3 regions of the Kitasatospora sp. NPDC001540 genome follow, and region 3 is predicted to be linked to each of the others. Evidence: riboswitches for the same ligand, from Rfam matches in the RefSeq annotation. Region 3 holds a riboswitch; each other region holds the start of a gene.

Region 1 (3,263 bases), on a different contig from region 3:
GGTGGCGGCGCGCACCCAGGCGGTGCGGGGGGCGCCGTCCAGGCGCAGGTAGCCCTGGCCGGTGACCCACAGACCGGTGTCGGTGTCGACGACCGTCATGCCGCCCCCGGCGAAGCGGCGCTCGTCGACCTCGGGGAAGCGCAGGGTGTGGGTGTGCGCGCCGTCGGGGGCCAGCGCCAGGACGCCGCGCACCTCGACGTTCCCGGTGCTGGACAGGGTCAGCGACCGGTCGGCGGCGAACACCAGCGAGCCGCTCTTCTCCACCAGCAGCGAGCCGACCCGCGCGTCGGTGTCCAGCACCACCTTGTCGGTGATCCGCACCGCGCTGCCGGGGCCGGGCGGCTTGCCGCCCCAGCCCTTGGCGTCCGACCACTTGCGGCCGCCCTGGTCGACCGGCGGGGGCGGCGGGGCGGGTTGCTGCGGGCGGCCGGAGGCGGACGGCGGGGCGCCGGTGCCGTGCTGGTGGCCCGACGGGGTGCCGCCGCCCGGTGCGGGCCGGGCGGCCGGCTCGTCGGCCCCGGCCAGCGACTGCCGCAGGACCGTTCCCCCGCCGACCGCCGTCACCGTCCCGACCGCCAGCCAGGTCAGCATCCTGCGCCGACCGACCAGCGGCCGCCGGTGCCGTCCCGGCTGCTGCCCGCCCTCGCGCTGCTGTTCCACCTCGGCCGCCCTTCCGGGGTCCGGGACCCCGAGTCGTCGGGGGCAGCATAGGCGGAACGGTCGCCGGAAAGCGGCATCTTCCCTTTTCCTTAAGCATTCTGACGTACCGTCAGTCATCCGTTCGACCACCCCGGGCGGGCCGGACGAAACGGGAAAAGGGCACAAACACCCTCTCCCAAGACCCCGCATAAGCCGAATATCCACCCACAGAGCGGCATAATGCATCAAAAGGGGCGCAAGATCACCTACCGCCTGACGCGCGGCCAGACTCCGCCGCAGCCCGGGAAGTTCGCCGAATATCCCTTGATCGCGAATTCCGAACGGAGTGACGGCGATCACAGGCATTTGCGAATTCCCCTTAAGTCCGCTTAATCTCCTGCCCACGTTCGTGGACACACGGACCCAGCTCACCCGGGACGCCGAGTCCTGCCACCGGGTGGGCCGGCTCATGCACAACGCACCACGGCAGGGGCGGGGGAACCAGGTAAGTCGCCCCGGGCGGCCGAGAGGCCGTACGGGGCTTGGGGTGAAGCCGGGCGCACCACGCGGTGCGCGCGGCCGGGCAACTCCAGCCCGAATCCGACAGCTCACCTCGCAGGCGTGGGAGAGGAACGCTTCTTCATGCTGCCCATCAGCGCCAAGCGAGCCCGCCGTCTGATCGCCACCACCGGCGTCGTCGGCATCGGTCTCAGCATCCCCTGCCTGACCACCGGCACCGCCTCCGCCGCCACGGTCGCCACCTGGGACAAGGTCGCCCAGTGCGAGTCCAGCGGCAACTGGTCCATCAACACCGGCAACGGCTTCTACGGTGGCCTGCAGTTCACCTCCTCCACCTGGGCCGAGTTCGGCGGCACCGCGTACGCCTCGCGCGCCGACCTCGCCACCAAGGACCAGCAGATCGCGATCGCCGAGAAGGTGCTCGCCTCCCAGGGCCCCGGCGCCTGGCCCGTCTGCTCCATCCAGGCCGGTCTGACCAAGGGCGGCGGCGCCCCCCAGGTCGACACCTCCACCTCCACCTCCACCCAGTCGCAGCCCAAGGCCCAGACCCAGCCCCAGGCCCAGCCCCAGAGCGACGGCAGCACGGGCTGGTCCCAGCACTCCTGGTCGCAGGGCAAGTCGCAGCAGGCCCAGACCCAGGCCCAGCCGCAGGCCGAGCAGGGCACCCAGCAGCAGGCCGGCGGCACCTACACCGTCGTGGCGGGCGACTGGCTGTCCGCGATCGCGCAGAGCCAGCACGTGGACGGCGGCTGGCAGAAGCTGTACGACCTGAACCGCTCTGTCCTCACCGAGGGCCCGGACGTGATCTACCCGGGTCAGCAGCTCTCGCTGGGCGGCGGCAGCAGCACCGCGCAGCAGTCTGCCCCGGCCGCCAAGTCCTCCTCCTCGGCCTCGTCCTCGTCCTCGTACAAGGGCTCGTCCTGGAAGAACGGCCGCTCCGCCGCCAAGTCCTCGACCGGCACCGCGAGCACCGCGACCACCAGCACCGCGAAGGCCGCGACCACCACCGCCACCACCGCGACCGCCGCCACCAAGGCGACCGGCTCCAAGGCCGCGGCGATCGACTTCGCGCTGTCCAAGGTCGGCCAGGCGTACGTCTACGGCGGCACCGGCAACGGCGGCTGGGACTGCTCGGGCCTGACCCAGGCCGCCTTCCGCCAGGCCGGCATCAGCCTGCCGCGCGTCGCCGCCGACCAGGCGGACTACTCGACCCGCGTCTCGCTGGACAGCCTGCAGCCGGGCGACCTGCTGTTCTGGTCCAACAACGGTGCCAACTCGGGCGTCTACCACGTCGCGCTGTACGTGGGCGACGGCAAGTACGTCGAGGCCGCGAACCCGCGCTCCGGCGTCCGCACCGAGACCATCGCGAACTGGGCCCCCGACTTCGCGGGCCGCGTCTGATCGCGAGCACGACCGCCGCTGCCCCCGGGGACCCTGGTCGACCCCGGGGGCAGCGGCCTATCCTCGGCCCGAGAAGGCTCGACGCTCGACGACCGGGGAGCAGCACCATGGCGAAAGTGACGATCACGCTGGACGCGGACCTGGCCCTGGAAGTGATGATGCGCGTCGGCGCCACCAACCCCCAGGACGCGGTGGAACTGGTCGTCCGCGACTACCTCTCCACCGACCGCCGCACCATCGCCCGCACCGGCGGCACCCGCGACGGCGAACGCCTCCTCCCCAAGCCCCCCACCCCCGAAGAGGGCTGACGCCCCACCAGGGAGCCTCGCCAGGGAGCCCCATCAGAGAGCCCCATCAGGGGCTCGGGGAACGGCGAGTCCGAGCTGCTGCTGGTCGGAACCCATCGGAGGTCCGTGCTGCTTCGGGCCGTAGTAACAGAACCCGGTGCCACTTCCCGCCACTGTCAAGCAACTTACCGTCTAGTAAGTTTACCGGCGAGTACCTACCCTGAGCGAACCCCCACCCCACCCAAGGGAGTTCGCCATGGCACACCCCCTCACCCGTGCCGCCCGCGCCCCCCGCCCGCCCGTCGAGGTGCTCCGCACCGGCGGCCGGGTCGTCGAGGCCCGCTCCGCGCCCCTGGTGCCGCCGCCCGAGGACGGCAGCCTGGCCGACCTCCCGTTCCGCAACGCGGAGGCCGCGCC
Region 2 (3,263 bases), on a different contig from region 3:
ACCGGCGCCTCCAGCGGCATCGGCGAGGCCACCGCCGAGGAACTCGCCGGGCTCGGCGCCCGCGTCGTCCTGCTGGCCCGCCGCGCCGATCGGCTGGCCGAACTGGCCGCCCGGATCGAGCGGGCCGGCGGCACCGCCGTGGCGATCGCCGCGGACGTCACCGACCGGGCCGCGGTGCGGGCGGCCGCCGACCGGGTCGCCGCCGAACTCGGCGGCGCCGACCTGCTGTTCAACAACGCGGGGGTGATGCTCCCGGCGCCGGTCGAGGAGCTGGCCGTGGACCAGTGGCAGCGGCAGATCGACCTCAACGTCTCCGGTCTGATGAACGTCATCGGGGCGTTCACCCCGCAGCTGGTCGCGGCCGCGGCCGAGCGCGGCGTCGCCGACCTGGTCAACACCTCGTCGATCGCGGCGCAGAACATCTTCCCGACCTTCGCCGTCTACTCCGCGACCAAGGCCTACGTCACCCACCTCTCGCGCCACCTGCGGGCTGAGCTGGGCGCGAAGCACGTCCGCGTCTCGACGATCGAGCCCGGCATCGTCGGGACGGAGCTGCAGGACCACGTGACCGACCAGGGCGCGCTCGACTGGCTGGCCGGGTCCAGGGAGACGATGGAGTGGCTCGTCCCCGGCGACATCGCCCGGACGGTCGGCTTCCTGGCCGCCCTGCCGCCGCGGGTCAACCTCCAGCAGGTCACCGTCATGCCGACCGGCCAGGCGAGCTGAGGCCGCCGCGGCCCCGTCCCTCCCGGCGGGCCGGCGGGTTACGGCCGGAGGCCGAGGCGGTGGAGCCAGGGCAGCGGGTCGACGGGGGCGCCGCCCACCGGGCGGACCTCCAGGTGGAGGTGCGGGGTGGTGGCGCTGCCGGTGCTGCCGACCGCGCCGAGGACGGTGCCGGGGGCGACCGGGCCGGAGGCGGTGACGATCCGGGAGAGGTGGCAGTACCAGACCTCGGTGCCGTCGGGGAGGGTCTGGACGACGCGGTAGCCGTGGGTGCCGGACCAGCCCGCCGCGGTGACGGTGCCGCCGGTGACGGCGGTGACGGGGGTGCCGGTGCGGGCCGCGAAGTCCAGCCCGGTGTGCAGGAGGGCCCAGTGCGCGCCGGCCGGGGCGTACTGCTCGGCCAGCCGGTAGTCGGCCACCGGCAGGGCGGGCGCGGAGCGGTCGGCGGCGCCCCCGACGGTCTCGACGGCCTCGGTGGTGCTCTCGGCCCGGCGGTCGGCGTGCTTGGCCTCGGCCTCCTGCGCGGCGGCGAGCCGGGCGGACTCCTCGGTGGCGGTGCGCTGCCCGTCGGCCTGCTGCAGGATGCGGGCGGCCAGGGCGAGCCCGGGGTCGGCGGCGTGCTGCCCGTCGGGGGCCGCGTCGGCGGCGGTGACGGGGGCCGGGGCCGGAACCGGGGCGGCGGCCCGGGCGGGGGCGGCGGCGAGGCCGGTGGCGCCGAGCGCGGCGGTCATCGCGGTGACGCCCAGCAGGGGGGCGCCGGCGCGGGCCTGGCGGGGCAGCCGGTGCCGGAGGGGCTCGGCCTCGACCGGGTGGTCGAGCAACTGGGTCCCGACGGTGCTCTCGGTGTAGGTCGACGCCACGGGGGCGCGCTCCTTCCTTCCCTGCCGCCGACCGGGTTAGCTGACGGGTTCGGAGGTGGAAGGTCTCCTACGGTCGGGCCCAGGGCCGTCCCGATTCACCCCGGTGGAACGTGGTTCCCCGGCTCCTGGACCTGCCGCGGGGGGCGGGTCCGGTGGATTAGGCGTGGCGCACGGTGCCGCATGGTTACGGCGTTGCCGACCGCGCTGCGTTATCAAACGTTAATCCTATGGACCCCATGATTCCAAGCGCCTTCCGAGGTGCAGTGAAACTTTCCTGACGCCCTATGGGCGATTTGTGACGGTTCGCCAAGCCGCTCGGATCCGGCCACGACGGAACGTGACGGAGCGGTTGAGTATCCGTACTCACGACCGGGCCGCGACCCGGCGGGACCCTGGGCCCATGACAGCCTCCGTGCCGCACCGCACCACCTCCGCCTACTTCCTGCAGGCCGTCGCGTCCTTCGCGTTCGCCACGGTCGCCCTGGCCCTCGGGATCGCCTACCTGCCGGTCAGCGCCTGGATGCGCGCCTTCCTCGCCGTCGGCCTGCTCTACGAGATCACCTCCGCGTTCACGCTGGCCAAGGTGATCCGCGACCGCCAGGAGGAGGGCGCGATCACCAGTCGGGTCGACCAGGCCCGGCTGGAGAAGCTGCTCTCCGAGCACGACCCGTTCAAGGTGGACGGGATCTGAGCGGGCGTCCGGGGCGGGCCGGACGGGCCGGACGGGCCGACCGCCCCCGGCGGGCCGGGGCTTGACGGCTAAGGCTATTAGCCTTAGCTTTATGGCTATCGGCAGCAGCCGGGCAGGGGAGCCCGGAGCGCCGGACGACGCCCGCCCAGGAGGCCCGCGATGAACAGCACCCTCGGCACCACCACCCAGTACCTCGACGTCACCGGCGGCCGGATCGCCTACGACGACACCCCCGGCTCCGGCGTCCCGGTCGTCCTGCTGCCCGGCATGCTCGACAAGCGCACCGTCTACCGCCACCTCGCCCCGCTGCTGTCCGCCGCCGGGCACCGGGTGGTCACCATGGACCTGCGCGGCATGGGCGAGTCCTCGACCGGCTTCACCGACCACTCCCCCGCCGCGATCGCCGAGGACCTGGTCGCCCTGCTGGCCCACCTGGACCTGCGCGGTGCCGTCCTGGTCGGCAGCTCGTACACCGGCGCCACCGTGGTCCGGGCCGCCGCGCTCGCCCCCGAACGGACCGGCGGGGTGGTGCTGGTCGACGCCTTCATCGAGAACCTGCCGCTGAACGCCTTCCAGAAGGCGCTGTTCGGCCTGGCCGCCCCGCTGGTCACCGCCTTCCCGGGCCTGTGGGGCTCGATGCAGAAGTTCTACTACCCGGCCGACGCCCGGCCCGCCGACTTCGAGGCCTACCGGGCCGACCTCGCGCGGATGCTCCGCGAGCCCGCCCGCAGGGCGGCCCTGCGCGACTACCTGAAGGGCGACTCCGCCCCGGTCGGCTGGTGCGAGAGCGTCGACGTGCCCGCGCTGGTGCTGATGGGCAGCAAGGACCCCGACTTCCCGGACCCCGGCCTGGTCGCCGACCGGCAGGCCGCCGCGCTGCGCGGCCGCAAGGTGATGGTCGAGGGCGCCGGCCACTACCCGATGGCCGGCCGCCCGCAGGCCGTCGCCGACGCCCTGCTGCCCTTCCTGGCCGAACTGCCCGTGCACGC
Region 3 (3,263 bases):
GACGACCTGCGCGACTGGGCGGGCATGATGATCCGCCACACCGGCGGTAAGAGGGGAGGGGTCGGCCGCGCGGTCAAGCAGATCCGCGGCTACCTGGCCGACCTGATCCACCGCAAGCGGGCCGACCTGGGCGACGACCTGATCTCCGGCCTGATCCGGGCCGGTGACCACGGCGAGCACCTGACCGAGAACGAGGCCGCGGCGATGGCCTTCATCCTGCTCTTCGCCGGCTTCGAGACCACCATCAACCTCATCGGCAACGGCATGTACGCGCTGCTGCGCAACCCGGACCAGCGCACCCTGCTCCAGCAGTCGCTGGACCGCGGCGAGTCGGGCCTGCTGGAGACCGGCGTCGAGGAACTCCTGCGCTACGACGGCCCGGTGGAGCTGGCCACCTGGCGGTTCGCCACCGCGCCGCTGGCCATCGGCGGGGTGGACATCCCGGTCGGCGACCCGGTGCTGGTGGTGCTGGCCGCGGCGGACCGCGACCCGGCCCGGTTCTCCGCCGAGAACACCCTCGACCTGGCCCGCTCGGACAACCCGCACCTGGGTTTCGGTCACGGCATCCACTACTGCATCGGCGCCCCGCTGGCCCGGCTTGAGGGGCAGCGCGCGATCGGCAGCCTACTGACCAGGCTTCCGGACGTCCGGTTGGCCGCCGATCCGGCGGACCTGCGCTGGCGGGGCGGACTGATCATGCGCGGTCTGCGCGACCTCCCGGTCTCCTTCACGCCCCGCTGACGCCGTTTCGGCACCCGCGACACGCCGTCCGACCGGGCCGACGACGCGCCGGGGCGGGGGCGCGCGTCGCACGCCGGTTCGGAACGAATCCGGACATACCTGGATCGTTCGTGTACGAGATTCGAGGATCCGTAATTTCGGCGTGATCATGGTGATATGAGCTTGTGATTGCTCGTCAGCTTTGCCTACTCTCCGACATGCCCGCAGCTGCGGGCCCCGATCGCGGCACGCCGAGTCCTGTCCGCCGCGTCCTCGGGCCACCTACCAGGTACCGGACAGGAGCGGGGGAACCAGTGTGAACGCCGTAGTCCCAACGGCTTGGGGTGAGGCCGCCGAGCGGCGGGCGCAACCGCGTCCGGAGCGACCGGCGGCCGGGCCAACCTCCCGGTCCGAACCCGACAGCTCACCTCGCAGGCGTGCGGAGAGGACGTCCCGTGCTGTTCGCCAACACCGCCCGCCACCGCCGTAGTACCAAGGCCGAGAAGGTCATCGCCGCCGCCGGCGTGGCCTCGGTCGGCCTGGCCCTGCCACTGCTCGCCGCCACCGGAGCGGTAGCCGCACCCGTCGACACCTGGGACCGCGTGGCCCAGTGCGAGAGCGGCGGCGACTGGAGCATCAACACCGGGAACGGTTTCTACGGCGGCCTGCAGTTCACCTCCTCCACCTGGCGCGCCTTCGGCGGCGGCCAGTACGCGGCCCGCGCCGACCAGGCCAGCCGCGCCCAGCAGATCGCGGTGGCCGAGCGGGTGCTCGCCTCCCAGGGCCCCGGCGCCTGGCCGGTCTGCTCCAAGCGGGCCGGGCTCGTCAAGGGCGGCGCGCCTGCCGACACCTCCGAGGACGCCGCCTCGCGCTCCCAGGAGCGCCCGACCGCCCCCCGGCAGCCGAAGGGCTCGCAGTCGAAGAAGCCCGCGAAGCCCGCTGCCCCCGCCACTCCCGCCGAGCCGCAGGCCGCCGAGCCCCAGGCCGCCCCGCAGAACACGGCCGCCGGCGGTTACACCGTCCAGGACGGCGACACGCTCTCCGGCATCGCCGCCGCGCAGAACGTGTCCGGCGGCTGGGAGCGGATCTACCAGGCCAACCACGAGCTGATCGGTGCCGACCCCGACCTGATCGTGCCCGGCCAGGTGCTCGCCCTCTGAGCCGGTCCGGGCCCGGTCCGAGCCCGGGTCCCGAGCCGGTCCGGAACCGGTCCCGGCATCCGGGACGCGAGGGGCGGGCGGCCTGACGAGGCCCCGCCGCCGCCCTGACGAGGGCCGCGTCCCCTGACGTTCCGTCCGCTCCCGGTGCGCACCGGGCAGTTCGCGCTGCCGGGGGCGGCGGACCGGCCGTCAATCAGGTGAACTACCGATGAGTAGCCCGGCCACACCGTGAGACGGGGCCCGGCCGAGCGTGGCCGCGGCGCGGTGTGCGGCTAGGCTCTGGTCGTAACGACCACACATCCGCTTCCGCTAGGAGATGCCTCGTGCCGTCCATTGATGTCGTCGTAGCCCGTGAGATCCTCGACTCCCGCGGCAACCCCACGGTCGAGGTCGAGGTCGGTCTCGACGACGGCAGCACCGGTCGCGCGGCTGTCCCGTCGGGTGCCTCCACCGGTGCCTTCGAGGCCCTGGAGCTCCGTGACGGCGACAAGAACCGCTACTTCGGCAAGGGCGTCGAGAAGGCCGTCCTCGCCGTGATCGAGCAGATCGGCCCCGAGCTGGTCGGCTACGACGCCACCGAGCAGCGCCTCATCGACCAGGCCATGCTCGACCTGGACGCCACCCCGGACAAGTCCTCGCTCGGCGCCAACGCCATCCTGGGCGTCTCCCTCGCCGTGGCGCACGCCGCCTCCGAGGCCAGCGACCTGCCGCTGTTCCGCTACCTGGGCGGCCCGAACGCCCACGTGCTGCCCGTCCCGATGATGAACATCCTCAACGGCGGCTCGCACGCGGACTCCAACGTCGACATCCAGGAGTTCATGATCGCCCCGATCGGCGCGGAGTCCTTCTCCGAGGCCGTCCGCTGGGGCGTCGAGGTCTACCACACCCTCAAGGGCGTGCTGAAGGAGCGCGGGCTCTCCACCGGCCTGGGCGACGAGGGCGGCTTCGCCCCGAACCTGGACTCCAACCGCGAGGCCCTCGACCTCATCACCGAGGCGATCAAGAAGGCCGGCTACACCCCGGGCAAGGACGTCGCCCTGGCCCTGGACGTCGCCGCCTCCGAGTTCTTCGAGGACGGCGCCTACCAGTTCGAGGGCAAGGCGCTCTCCTCCGCCGACCTGATCGCGTACTACGCCGAGCTGGTCGCCGACTACCCGCTGGTCTCCATCGAGGACCCGCTGGACGAGTCGGACTGGGACGGCTGGAAGGCCATCACCGACGCGATCGGCGACAAGGTCCAGCTGGTCGGCGACGACCTGTTCGTCACCAACCCGGAGCGCCTGCGCAAGGGCATCGAGACCGGCACCGCCAACGCGCTGCTGGTGAAGGTCAACCAGATCGGCTCGCTCACCGAGACCCTGGACGCCGTCGAGCTGGCCCAGC

Evidence for each region. A riboswitch is a leader RNA that binds a small molecule or an ion and turns the genes downstream of it on or off. The one in region 3 is predicted to bind cyclic di-AMP.
Region 1: linked by a shared signal. The riboswitch ahead of ACFY00_RS28670 (transglycosylase family protein) and the one ahead of ACFY00_RS20720 (transglycosylase family protein) in region 3 are both predicted to bind cyclic di-AMP.
Region 2: linked by a shared signal. The riboswitch ahead of ACFY00_RS35195 (M23 family metallopeptidase) and the one ahead of ACFY00_RS20720 (transglycosylase family protein) in region 3 are both predicted to bind cyclic di-AMP.

What each region holds. Positions count from the first base shown of each region.
Region 1 is NZ_JBIAVO010000030.1:82,866-86,128, reverse strand. Features, by position in the region: gene ACFY00_RS28675 (hypothetical protein) at 1-660, opposite strand, end outside; cyclic di-AMP (ydaO/yuaA leader) riboswitch at 1,107-1,276, shown strand; gene ACFY00_RS28670 (transglycosylase family protein) at 1,261-2,559, shown strand; gene ACFY00_RS28665 (hypothetical protein) at 2,667-2,867, shown strand; gene ACFY00_RS28660 (AMP-dependent synthetase/ligase) at 3,103-3,263, shown strand, end outside.
Region 2 is NZ_JBIAVO010000050.1:27,596-30,858, reverse strand. Features, by position in the region: gene ACFY00_RS35200 (SDR family oxidoreductase) at 1-726, shown strand, start outside; gene ACFY00_RS35195 (M23 family metallopeptidase) at 765-1,583, opposite strand; cyclic di-AMP (ydaO/yuaA leader) riboswitch at 1,594-1,757, opposite strand; gene ACFY00_RS35190 (YiaA/YiaB family inner membrane protein) at 1,984-2,274, shown strand; gene ACFY00_RS35185 (alpha/beta fold hydrolase) at 2,434-3,263, shown strand, end outside.
Region 3 is NZ_JBIAVO010000017.1:36,321-39,583, forward strand. Features, by position in the region: gene ACFY00_RS20715 (cytochrome P450) at 1-741, shown strand, start outside; cyclic di-AMP (ydaO/yuaA leader) riboswitch at 974-1,172, shown strand; gene ACFY00_RS20720 (transglycosylase family protein) at 1,176-1,880, shown strand; gene eno (phosphopyruvate hydratase) at 2,204-3,263, shown strand, end outside.